Regions from separate parts of the Streptomyces sp. TLI_185 genome, predicted to be linked through region 3. Evidence: riboswitches for the same ligand, from Rfam matches in the RefSeq annotation. Region 3 holds a riboswitch; each other region holds the start of a gene.

Region 1 (4,105 bases), 3.1 Mb from region 3:
GCGGCGCAGCCGGGTGTGGTCGGGCGGATCGATATTGAGCAGATGCGTCATCAGATTGGCGCTGCGCTCACCCGGAATACCGGTCCTGCTCTTGCCCTGCGCGTCCTCGGCGTGATGCTCGGGGTTCTTCGAGAGCCGCCCGTCTGCGAGTGCCTGACGTGCGTCGGCGTAGCGGGTCACCAGCCATGCCTCGACCCCGCTGGGAAGTTTCGTCCAGTGGACGGGGGAGTGCTCGCGCAGCCAGGCGTAGGCCGGATACGGGTCGCCGGCGAATTCCCAGGTGAAGAGTTCGGGAGCGGTGTTCGGGACGTTCACAGGGACGACCGTATCGGGAGCCGCCGGTGAACGCGCCGTCGTGGCGAACCGGTCAAAGATGACACGCATTCGAGTCTGTGATCTTCACGTGATCTACGCGGCATTAACTTGTGACAAGTGATCGGCAGCGGTTAGGTTCACGGACCAGCGCGGTGGTCTCGAACGCCTGTCGGTGTCATGCGCCGCGCGGTCACTGCTGTCTTGCGAAAGGTCTCCGCATGCTCTCCGGGAACGGTCGACACCGTCGCCCCCGTCAGGCTCCGGCTCTCCTCGTCGCGGCCGGAGTGACCGGCTCCGCCATCGCGATCCCGCTCTTCGCCGCGGGCGGCGCCAGCGCAGCCGACGGCACCACGTGGGACAAGGTGGCCCAGTGCGAGACGGGCGGCTCCTGGAGCGAGAACAGCGGCAACGGGTTCTACGGCGGGCTCAAGTTGACCCAGGAGAACTGGGAGAAGTACGGCGGCCTCGACTACGCGCCCAGTGCCGACCTCGCCAGCCGCAATCAGCAGATAGCCGTCGCCGAGAAGCTCCTGGACGACCAGGGCGTCGGCGCCTTCCATACCTGCGGACTGACCTCCGGGCTGACCAAGGACTCCGGTTCGGCCGACATTGACACCGGTGTACTGGACGGCGGTTCCGGTTCGTCCGATTCCTCCGGAGCATCCGGCTCAACTGGTCTGTCCAACTCCTCGGGCAGCGCTTCCGATGAGTCCTCTTCGTCGGATTCGTCCTCCGGCTCGTCCTCCAGTGCCTCCCCTTCGTCCTCCGCGAGTACGACGGACAACTCCACCGAATCCGGCACATCTGCCTCGCCGTCCACCTCTCCGTCCAAGAAGGCGACGGGCAACTCGCAGGGCGGCGACAGCTCGTCCACGGGCAAGGTGAAGGGTGGCGACTCGGACAATTCCGAGCCGCCGGCGGCCACTTGGAACCTCGTCGACACCGGCGCGATCGGCACCGGCCGCCACCGTGGCGCCAGCGCCGACGAGGCCGCCGACAGGACGAAGACCGACAGCCGCACGGACGACACGTACACCGTCCACGCCGGCGACACCCTCGCCTCCATCGCCGACTCCCTTGACCTGGACGGCGGGTGGCGGGCGCTCTACGCCGAGAACAAGAAGGCCATCGGCACCGACCCGAATCACATCTTCGCCGGTCAGACCCTGAAACTCGGTACCGAATAGGGCGAAAAACAACGGGAGTTCACGTCACATTTCGCCACTGAATGTCCGGTTTGGTGAAAGTGTGGGATGAGTCTCAGAAGCCCTGATCGTCTTTGAAATTCGACGGATCGCGTGTCTACCGTCGTCACCGCTCGTCAACACGAGCCCCGGCTGCCGCAACGCCGAATCCTGCCAGCGGCCGTACGGGAACAGTCGTCGCTTAACAGCGCCGTAGGCAGGAGCGGGGGACCCAAGGTAAGTGCCTGCCCGGGCAGTTGACGGGCGGCTAGGGGTGTAGCCGTGTCTCGTGAAAGCGAGGGCACGGCCGGGCAACTCAACCGGCCCGAACCCGACAGCTCACCTCGCAGGCGTCGGTGAGGGGATCGAACCATGCTGTTTTCCGGTAAGGGCAAGCACCGTCGTCCGTCCAAGGCCACCCGCGCCGCCGCGCTGGCCGGCGTCACCGGTGTCGCCATCGCCGCTCCGCTGATGGCGGCCGGCAACGCCTCCGCCGCCACCGCCTCCGAGTGGGACAAGGTCGCCCAGTGCGAGTCCGGCGGCAACTGGTCCATCAACACCGGGAACGGCTACTACGGCGGCCTGCAGTTCTCCGCCTCCACCTGGGCCGCGTACGGCGGCACGCAGTACGCCGCGCAGGCCAACCAGGCCAGCAAGTCCCAGCAGATAGCCGTCGCCGAGAAGGTCCTCGCCGCGCAGGGCAAGGGTGCCTGGCCGGTCTGCGGCACCGGCCTGTCCGGCGCCGCCTACAACGGCGGCAGCGCCTCCGGCAGCTCCAGCAGCTCGTCCTCCAGCAGCAGCCACTCCTCCGAGCAGAGCGCCTCCCGCTCCACCGAGCGCCCGACGGTCAAGAAGTCGACGAAGACCGTCACCACCCCGACCGGCAAGAAGGTCAAGAAGGGCGACGGCGAGTACAAGGTCGTCAAGGGCGACACCCTCAGCTCGATCGCCGAGAAGCACGGCGTCAAGGGCGGCTGGCAGAAGCTGTTCAAGCTGAACAAGGACATCGTCTCGGACGCCGACCTCATCTACCCGGGCCAGCAGCTGCACCTGAAGTGACACAGGGCTGACGGCCGGCTGAACCACAGCGCCCTCACAGCCGTGTCCCCCATCATGGCGGACACGTGAGGGTCACCCCCGTCCCCCACGGGCTCCCCGCTCCGGTGCGTGTTCCCCCGTACGCACCGGGGCGGGGTTCTTTTTGCTCCCGCTCTTTGTTCCGTTCGGAAACAATTTACTCTCGGTTCTGCCCAAGAGGTGGTCGGCAACGTGGCCGATCGGCCTCAGGCGGTTAGGCTCATCCCGCAGAGCCACCGCGCTACTGCCGTAGCCGTGTCACATCCAAGAAGGAGATGCTCGTGCCGTCCATCGACGTCGTCGTAGCCCGGGAAATCCTGGACTCCCGAGGCAACCCCACGGTCGAGGTCGAGGTCGGCCTCGACGACGGCAGCACGGGTCGTGCCGCCGTCCCGTCCGGCGCCTCCACGGGTGCCTTCGAGGCCATCGAGCTCCGCGACGGTGACCCCAACCGCTACCAGGGCAAGGGTGTCGAGAAGGCCGTCCTCGCCGTCATCGAGCAGATCGGCCCGGAGCTGGTCGGCTACGACGCCACCGAGCAGCGCCTGATCGACCAGGCCATGTTCGACCTGGACGCCACCGACAACAAGGGCTCCCTCGGCGCCAACGCCATCCTCGGCGTCTCCCTCGCCGTCGCCCACGCGGCCTCCGAGGCCAGCGACCTGCCGCTCTTCCGCTACCTGGGCGGCCCGAACGCGCACCTGCTGCCGGTGCCGATGATGAACATCCTGAACGGCGGCTCGCACGCCGACTCCAACGTGGACATCCAGGAGTTCATGATCGCCCCGATCGGCGCGGAGTCCTTCTCCGAGGCCCTGCGCTGGGGCGCCGAGGTCTACCACACCCTCAAGAAGGTGCTGAAGACCAAGGGCCTGTCCACCGGCCTCGGCGACGAGGGCGGCTTCGCCCCGAACCTGGAGTCCAACCGCGCCGCGCTCGACCTCATCATCGAGGCCATCAAGCAGGCCGGCTACGTCCCCGGCGAGCAGATCGCGCTCGCGCTCGACGTCGCCGCGTCCGAGTTCTACAAGGACGGCAAGTACGAGTTCGAGGGCAAGTCCCGCTCGGCCGCCGAGATGACCGAGTACTACGAGGAGCTCGTGGCGGCCTACCCGCTCGTCTCCATCGAGGACCCGCTGTTCGAGGACGACTGGGCCGGCTGGAAGGTCATCACCGACAAGCTGGGCGACAAGGTCCAGATCGTCGGCGACGACCTGTTCGTCACCAACCCGGAGCGCCTGGCCCGCGGCATCGAGGAGGGCACCGCCAACGCCCTGCTCGTCAAGGTGAACCAGATCGGCTCGCTGACCGAGACCCTGGACGCCGTCGAGATGGCCCAGCGCAACGGCTTCAAGTGCATGATGTCCCACCGCTCCGGCGAGACCGAGGACGTCACCATCGCCGACCTCGCCGTCGCGGTGAACTGCGGCCAGATCAAGACCGGCGCCCCGGCCCGCTCGGACCGCGTCGCCAAGTACAACCAGCTGCTGCGCATCGAGGAGATCCTCGACGACGCCGCGGAGTACGCG
Region 2 (4,105 bases), 6.2 Mb from region 3:
GGGGCCGGACCGATGCCCGCTTGCGGCCGCGTTCGTGGACCAGGGCCAGGACGATCGCGGTGCCGACCGCTATCAGGTGCTCGCGGCCGGCCAGATTGGGTACGGCAATCGACTCCCACACCATCGACCCGCCGGTGAGCGCGAACACGATGGGCGCACGCTGTACGACGGCGAGATAGGTGAAGAGGCCTACGACGGCGGCGGACGGCCCGGTGTCCAGCACCTGCCCGACCTCACGGGGCAGACCCAGCCCGCCCCAGCCCGGCCCGAGCGCGATCATCACGCGCACCATGAGGGTGCCGGCGAGTGTGGTCGCGTACGAGACGACGAGTGTCCTGGCCCGGCCGAGGATGAGCTCGGCCAGTGCGAAGGCGAGGGACAACGATGTGATCCCTCCCCACACGGGCAGATCCAGGGCGGGGACGTACAGCGACACCGGCGTGCGCAGCAGGGCCAGCCACAACGGCAGGTCGCCCTTGACGCCACCGAGAACCCGTACCGCCACCGCGCCGGCCGGCCGCTGCGCCAGCGCATGGAAGAAGATGACACCGAAGGCGGCCAGGAACGCCAGGAACAGTGCGGGCAGCCCACGACGTCTGAGTTGCCGCACCGGATCGACCACGATGCCCTGCCACTCGCCCCGCAGCGTGCGCCCGACGAACGCCGCCACCCGCCACAGTGCGCCGCGCGGCCGCCCGTTCCCCTGACCAGCCAGATCGCCCCACAGCTTGTGGGCACGCAGCCGGTCCGCGGCGCCGCCTGCGCACCGCACGCCCTTGCGAAGCAAAACTCCCCGCCTTCCGTCCATCACCCCACCGGATGGATCGGAACGGGGCGAGGCCGCCCCGAGGGAGGCTATGCCCGGCGGCGGGGTTTCCTGCGCTTGGCGCCCTTGGAGACGTCGGATCCGGCCCGCGGGTTGCGCGCCGCCGGCTTCCCTGCCGTCTTCCCGGTCGCCTTCCCCGCCGCCGGCTTGCGCCGTGCGCCGGCCGCGTCGCCGGTCCTGCCGCCCGCCTTGCCCTTCGGTTCGGGCGTCTGCGCCTTGCGGCCGCGGGAGCTGTTGACCGTGCGGCCGCGGACGATTCCGATGAAGTCCTCGACCAGATCCGTGGTCGCGTCCTCGGGCCACGCCAGGGCGACGCTCGACTCGGGGGCGTCCACCAGCGAGCGATACGTGAGGTCCTTGCGGTGGTACAGACGGGCCAGCGACTGGGGGACGACCACGAGGCCGACGCCCGCCGCGACGAGTTCCACGGCGTCCTCGGTGGTGGCGGGCCGCTCGAAGGCGGGCTCGCCCGGCGGCCGGTCCCAGTCGAAGACGTCGTCGAGGGGGTGGAAGACGACCTCGTCCGCAAGGTCCTGAACGGTCACCTCGTCCGCCGCCGTGATCACGTGATCCTTGGGGACGACGACGACCGTCGTCTCGGTGTAGAGGGGGATCGCGCTGAAGAACGTACGGTCGACCGGCAGCCGTACGAGTCCCGCGTCGGCCTCACCCGCGCGCAACACGTCGGATGCCTCGGCGGCCGGTACGGCGAGGAGGTTCAGCGGGATGCCGGGCTGGCGCTCGTTCCAGATCCGCACCCACTTGGCGGGCGTCACCCCCGGGACGTACGCGAGCCGGAACGCCTGGGATTCTTCCGAGCCTGTCACCAGGCCAGGCTACCGGCCGTGGTCAGAGGTCTCGAACATGCTCGATACCCTGGACGGCATGAAGTCGCACCAGAGCACCCAGACGATGAAGCCCGCGACCGCGGCGAAGAAACTGGGTGTGTACCTCGAGGCCACCCCCGCCGAGTTCCGGGAGGGTGTCGTCTCGCGAGCCGAGCTCGACCAGCTCCAGGCCGAGCCGCCCGAGTGGCTGCGCGAGCTGCGGGCGAACGGTCCGCACCCCCGTCCGGTGGTCGCGGCGAAGCTGGGCGTCTCCATCGCGGGTCTCGCCCGCGGCGGGATCACCGAGGCGCTCACCACCGAGCAGATCGAGGCCCTGAAGCAGGAAGAGCCCGAGTGGCTGCAGAAGGAACGCGCCACGCAGGCCGAGGTCCGCAAGGAGGCGGCGCGCATCAAGAAGCGCAACGCCGAGCGCGAGGCTCGCAGCGACGGCCCGCGTCCCTGACGCGCCCTGCTCGCGACGGTCGGTCGCCGTCCGGATCCGCAGCGTGCACGACACACGGATCTGACGGTGCGTCACGACGAAGGTCACAAAAGCGTATCGGACATTACGGCCATCAACCTTCACACGAGCCGCACAAGTTGGCTAGCGTGGCGTCAGGCCGCACGAGTTCCTCCGGCGAACCCCGCCGGGACGCGTGGCCTCCGCCGAATCCGGTGCGCCCTCGTGGCAGCCGGAGCCGGGGACCCAACCGAACGACGGGGTGAATCGGCCCAACTGCCCGCCCGGGCAGGGGCCGTAGGGCATGCCTTCCGGAACCGACCGCCCGAACCCGACAGCTAACTCGGTAGGCGGAGTACGGAAGGAGTACGGCTCCCATGGCGCCGGATCGACCATCGCGCGCCGGAGGCTTCGGCCTGCCCGGTATGCGCAATTCCGCTCTCGCGACGGCCGCCCTCACCTCGGTGGCCCTGTTCTCGCAGACCGCCGACGCCGCACCGACGACGGGGGACGAGGGCCCGAGCCGGGAAGCCGTCCGGCAGCGGGTGAGCAGCCTCTACGACCAGGCCGAGTCCGATACCGGCAACTTCAACTTCACCCGGGCCCAGTTGATGGGGACGCGGCCGCCCGCGGCGCCGGCCCGCGAGCGTGGCCGCTCGGACCCGGCACTCGACTCGGTGTCCCGGCGGTGGTTCGACGGAGTGCGTGCCTCGCTGGGTCCGACGGTGCCTGCGGTACTGCCGGCCGACCGTACGCCGGCCCGCCAGGCCGAGCCGCGGCCCCCGCGCCCGGCGGACAGCCGTACCCCCGCCCTTGAGCTGGAGGCGACCGTCCGGCCCGTGGCGGAGCTGCCCTCCGCGGAGTCCCGCCGTCCGGTGGCCGAATTGACCGCCGGACCCACGGCCCCGCTCCCCGCCGTCCCGCAGCCCCGCCAGGAGGCCGCCCCCGCGCTGCCCACGGCGGCCCCCGAGTCGAAGCAGACCTCCCTGCGCAGGTCCAAGGAGCAGAGCCAGCGCAAGATCGCGGCGGCCAGCGAGCTGCTGTACCGGTACACCGCGCGGCAGACCTCCGCACCGCGCCCGGCTGTTGAGGCCATGCCGGCCCAGCTTCCCTGGCAGGACCAGGCGGAACAGACCCGCCGGGCGAACGAGGAGGCCTGGCGGCTGCAGCAGCCGACGGTCCTCGACATGGGCGCGCCCCCGGCCGGGGAGCAGCGCATGCAGCCGTCCGTCCTCGACACCGGCATACCCGCAGTCGGGGAGCAGTTCATGCAGCCGTCCGTGCTCGACACCGGGGTACCCGCGGTCGAGGAGTGGCGCATGCAACCGTCCGTGCTCAACACGGGCGAAACCCCGGCCGGGGATTGGCGTACGCAGCCATCCGCCCTCGACACCGGCACAACCGCGGCCGAGGAATGGCGCACCCAGCCATCCGTCCTCGACACCGGCATACCCGCGGTCGGGGAGCAGTTCATGCAGCCGTCCGTGCTCGACACGGGCGTAACCCCGGCCGGGGATTGGCGTACGCAGCCATCCGCCCTCGACACCGGCATACCCCAGGCCGGGGGATGGACCATGCAGCCGTCCACCCTGGACACGGGTGTGCCCGCCGTCGGCACCTCCGCCGTCACCAAGGCGGACAGGGCGATCGACTTCGCCCGTGCACAGATCGGCAGGCCGTGCCTGTGGGGTGCGGTCGGGCCGGAGTCGTACGACAACGCCGGGCTCACCCAGGCCGCCTGGCGGGCCGCCGGGGTCACCCTGCCACGCACCACGTACGAGCAGGCGAGCGCCGGCACGGTGATTCCGCTCGCGGAGAGCCGCCCCGGAGACCTGATCTTCTTCAACGACAACTTCAGCCACGTCGGCATCTGCACCGGCAACGGCTTGATGATTCACGCGCCCGGCCCGGGCGCGGTCATCCGCGAGGACTCGGTCCACTACGCCGGCGAAGCCGCGGTCCGAATCGCCGTACGTCCCGCGTGAGATCAGG
Region 3 (4,105 bases):
TGAGAAGAGAACAAGGACGGAAGTCGGGCCGAGGCCGCGGTCCGACTGCCCACCCCGGACGGGACACAGGACCGCTCCGGAGAGGCTTCACGTTGTGGGAAACTGGTCTAGACAACCCTGAGACTCTGAAGGGCAGCATCACATGGCTGAGCGCCGCGTCAACGTCGGCTGGGCCGAGGGCCTCCACGCCCGCCCCGCTTCCATCTTCGTCCGGGCCGCCACGGCCGCAGGTATCCCGGTGACGATCGCCAAGGCCGACGGCAACCCCGTCAACGCGGCCTCCATGCTGGCCGTTCTCGGCCTGGGCGCCCAGGGCGGCGAGGAGATCGTCCTCGCCTCCGAGGCCGAGGGTGCGGACGTCGCCCTCGACCGTCTGGCGAAGCTGGTCTCCGAGGGGCTCGAGGAGCTTCCCGAGACCGTCTGATCACGGCACCACAGAAGGGCTCGTCCGAATTGCCGGGCGAGCCCTTCGCATTTCCCGCACAGGGGCGGTCGAATTTCCGATCACGGGCAGCGGAAATAATGCCCCGCGAATTGTTCCCTCTTTGTATACGGCGCCCGTGTTAATGCCGCAGGCCCGACATGTTTACGGCATGTTGCGAGTTCCTCACACCGTTGGCCCGCTCCGGGCCGCCGAACCGCAGCCGGTGCACCGCGCTCGAGCGCTCGGTGTGCAGTGTCGTGACCGCTCGCGCGCGCTCGCTGTCGCCGCGGGCCACGGCGTCGACGATCGCGCCGTGCTCCGCCCAGGACTCCACGGGGTTGGCGGGTGCCTCCACGGCGTACATCCATGCGATCTTGTGGCGCAGCTGGGTCAGCATCGAGGTCAGCGCGGGGCTGCCGGAGGCCTGGGCGAGCGTCTCGTGGAACCAGCCCCCCAGGGAGCGCAGATCCTCGCTGTTGCCCCTCCTGGCCCGCTCCTGGCCCAGTCTGACCAGGCCGCGCAGGACCTTGAGATGGGCATCGGTGCGCCGCTGGGCGGCCCGGGAGGCCCCGAGCGGTTCCAGGAGCATGCGCATCTCCAGCAGGTCGGCGGCCTCCTGCTCGGTCGGTTCCGCGACGCACGCGCCCGCGTGCCGCCGGGTCACCACGAAGCCCTCGGCCTCCAGGGTGCGCAGCGCCTCGCGCACGGGGACGCGCGAGACGCCGTAGCGGCGCGCGAGGAGTTCCTCGGTGAGCCGGCTGCCGCGCTCGTAGACACCGGCGACGATGTCGTCCCGGATCGCCGTGCACACCGAGTGCGCCGGAATACGCATGACCGACCTCCGACTTAATCCCCGTGAAACGTCGATGATTGACGTGTATCGGTGACTCTATTGCACGGAGCCGGAATTTCCGACGGCGGGCCGGAATCCATGGATATTTTTTGGACAGCGGGGCGACAGAAACACCGAAAGCCCCGGCTCGGGAGCCGGGGCTTCAGTAGATCTTGCGATCCGTCGTCAGACGTTCACGCCGTGCGAACGCAGATAGGCGACGGGGTCGATGTCCGAGCCGTACTCGGAGGTCGTACGGGCCTCGAAGTGCAGGTGCGGTCCGGTGGTGTTGCCGGTGGCGCCGGAGAGGCCTATCTGCTGGCCCGGGGTGACCGTCTGGCCCACCGAGACACCGATGGACGACAGGTGGCCGTACATGGTGTACGTACCGTCGGCCATCTTGATCACTATCTGGTTGCCGTACGCCCCGCCCCAGCCCGCCTCGACGACGGTGCCCGAGCCGACGGCGTGGACGGTCGTGCCGCTCGCGGCGTGGAAGTCGATGCCGGTGTGGCTGCCGGAGGACCACAGAGAACTGCTGGCCTGGTAGCCGGTGGAGACGTACGAGTTGGAGATCGGCGCCACGAACGTGTTGAGGCGCTTGCGCTCGGCCTCGCGGGCGGCGCGCTCCTTGGCCTCGCGCTCCTGCTTGGCCTTCGCGGCGGCCTTCTCGCGTGCCGCCTCCTGGGCCGCCTTCTTGAGCGCGGCCTCCTCGGCGGCCTGCTTCTGGGCGTCGGCCTGCGCGTCGATCTTGTCGGCGATCGTGTCGCCGATGCTGATCACGGGGGTGAGGCCGGTCTGCTCGACGGAGGTGTCGGCGGCGAGCGCGGGGGCTGCCAGGGTGCCGATGACGCCGGTGGTGGCGAGGGCCGCGACCCCGGCGGCGCGGGTGGTGGTGCGGTGCATCCGCGTGGGACGACGGTGCTTCCCGGTGGCGCGCGTGAACGCCATGTAGTGGCTGGTCCTTTCCTTCCCTGTCGCCTACCGGGTTAGCTGACGGGTTCGGAGCAGGAAGGTCTCCTACGGACCCCCTCGCTGCACGCGCGGGCGTCCGATTCACCCCAGGGACTGCGATGGGTCCCCGGCTCCCCTGGCTCGCGCCGTACGGGGACTCGGCGATGACTGTCCGGTGCCGCGGATGCGGCGCGGTGCCTGACGGACAGCCCGGACGACGCTAAGCGGGAGCACTTTCAATCCCCAAACGGATCACGCCTTTTGTAGCGCATGCCACAGGGCAGACAGGCAACCTCTCCCTCAATTCGGACATTGAGGGGCCCTGGTGACGCATCAGTCACCAGGGCCCCTACGCGCGCGTGCCGCTGAGGGTGCCTCTACTCGGCCGCCACGACGGTGACTTCGCCGATCCCGAGCGCCTCGACGGGCTCCTTGATCGCGGCCGCGTCCCCGACGAGAACCGTCACCAGACGGTCCACCGGGAAGGCGTTCACGGCCGCCGCGGTGGCCTCCACGGTGCCGGTCGCGGCGAGCTGCTGGTACAGCGTCGCCTGGTAGTCGTCGGGCAGGTGCTGCTCGACCTGGTCGGCCAGGGTGCTGGCCACGGCCGCCGCGGTCTCGTACTTCAGCGGTGCCACACCGACGAGATTCTGTACGGCGACGTCGCGCTCGGCGTCGGTGAGGCCGCCCTCGGCGAGCGTGCGCAGCACCGTCCACAGGTCCTGCAGCGCCGGGCCGGTGTTCGGGGTGTCGACGGAGCCGCTGATGGCGAGCATCGCGACACCGGAGCCGTCCGGGGCGGACCTGAGGACCTGGCCGAACGCACGCACACCGTAGGTGTAGCCCTTCTCCTCGCGCAGGACGCGGTCCAGGCGGGAGGTGAGGGTGCCGCCGAGGCAGTACGTGCCGAGCACCTGGGCCGGCCACACGCGGTCGTGCCGGTCGGCGCCGACGCGGCCGATGAGCAGCTGCGTCTGGACGGCGCCGGGACGGTCCACGATGATCACGCGCCCGGTGTCGTCGGCGGTCACCGGCGGCACGGGGCGGGGGTCGGCCTTGGAGCCGGTCCAGGCGCCCAGGGTGTCGCCGAGCAGCGCGTCCAGGTCGATGCCGGTGAGGTCGCCGACGACGACGGCGGTGGCCGTAGCGGGCCGGACGTGACGGTCGTAGAAGGCGCGTACGGCCGCCGCGTCGATCTTCTCGACCGTCTCCTCGGTGCCCTGGCGCGGGCGCGACATGCGCGAGGTCGCCGGGAACAGCTCCTTGGAGAGCTCCTTGGCGGCACGGCGCGAGGGGTTGGCCAGCTCGTGCGGGATCTCGTCGAGGCGGTTGCGGACCAGCCGCTCGACCTCGCCGTCGGCGAACGCGGGCGCCCTGAGGGCGTCGGCGAGCAGGCCGAGCGCCTTGGCGAGACGGGAGGCCGGGACCTCGAGGCTCAGACGTACGCCCGGGTGGTCGGCGTGCGCGTCGAGGGTGGCGCCGCAGCGCTCCAGCTCGGCGGCGAAGTCCTCGGCGGAGTGCTTGTCGGTGCCCTCGGAGAAGGCCCGCGCCATGATCGTGGCGACGCCCTCGAAGGCTGCCGGCTCGGCCTCCAGGGGGGCGTCCAGGAGCACCTCGACGGCGACGACCTGCTGGCCGGGGCGGTGGCAGCGCAGGACGGTCAGGCCGTTGCCGAGCGCCCCGCGCTCGGGGGACGGGAACGCCCACGGCTTGGCCTCGCCCGCCCGGGGCTGCGGGTGGAACTGCATCGTGGCGAGCTCGGTCACTTGGCCGCCTCCTCGTTCTGGTCGGTGGCTTCCACCGTGGCTTCGGACTCGGGGTCTTCGGGGAAGTCCTCGTCCTGGGTGTGCTCCGCGGACTCGGGCGAGAGCGGCTCGTAGACGAGCACCGCGCGG

The links. Region 3 has a riboswitch for cyclic di-AMP ahead of EDD92_RS34745 (M23 family metallopeptidase). Riboswitches for the same ligand answer to the same signal wherever they lie in the genome.
Region 1: another riboswitch for cyclic di-AMP. It lies ahead of EDD92_RS20020 (transglycosylase family protein); the one in region 3 lies ahead of EDD92_RS34745 (M23 family metallopeptidase).
Region 2: another riboswitch for cyclic di-AMP. It lies ahead of EDD92_RS50910 (C40 family peptidase); the one in region 3 lies ahead of EDD92_RS34745 (M23 family metallopeptidase).

Annotation. Positions count from the first base shown of each region.
Region 1 is NZ_RKRB01000001.1:4,382,822-4,386,926, reverse strand. It holds gene EDD92_RS20030 (cytochrome P450) at 1-315, opposite strand, end outside; gene EDD92_RS20025 (transglycosylase family protein) at 534-1,502, shown strand; cyclic di-AMP (ydaO/yuaA leader) riboswitch at 1,699-1,867, shown strand; gene EDD92_RS20020 (transglycosylase family protein) at 1,872-2,558, shown strand; gene eno (phosphopyruvate hydratase) at 2,852-4,105, shown strand, end outside.
Region 2 is NZ_RKRB01000001.1:1,349,122-1,353,226, forward strand. It holds gene EDD92_RS06140 (hypothetical protein) at 1-787, opposite strand, end outside; gene EDD92_RS06145 (LysR family transcriptional regulator substrate-binding protein) at 856-1,653, opposite strand; gene EDD92_RS06150 (DUF5997 family protein) at 1,712-2,116, shown strand; cyclic di-AMP (ydaO/yuaA leader) riboswitch at 2,308-2,482, shown strand; gene EDD92_RS50910 (C40 family peptidase) at 2,491-4,098, shown strand.
Region 3 is NZ_RKRB01000001.1:7,522,491-7,526,595, reverse strand. It holds gene EDD92_RS34755 (HPr family phosphocarrier protein) at 143-424, shown strand; gene EDD92_RS34750 (GntR family transcriptional regulator) at 564-1,256, opposite strand; gene EDD92_RS34745 (M23 family metallopeptidase) at 1,443-2,207, opposite strand; cyclic di-AMP (ydaO/yuaA leader) riboswitch at 2,220-2,384, opposite strand; gene EDD92_RS34740 (pitrilysin family protein) at 2,588-3,976, opposite strand; gene EDD92_RS34735 (pitrilysin family protein) at 3,973-4,105, opposite strand, start outside.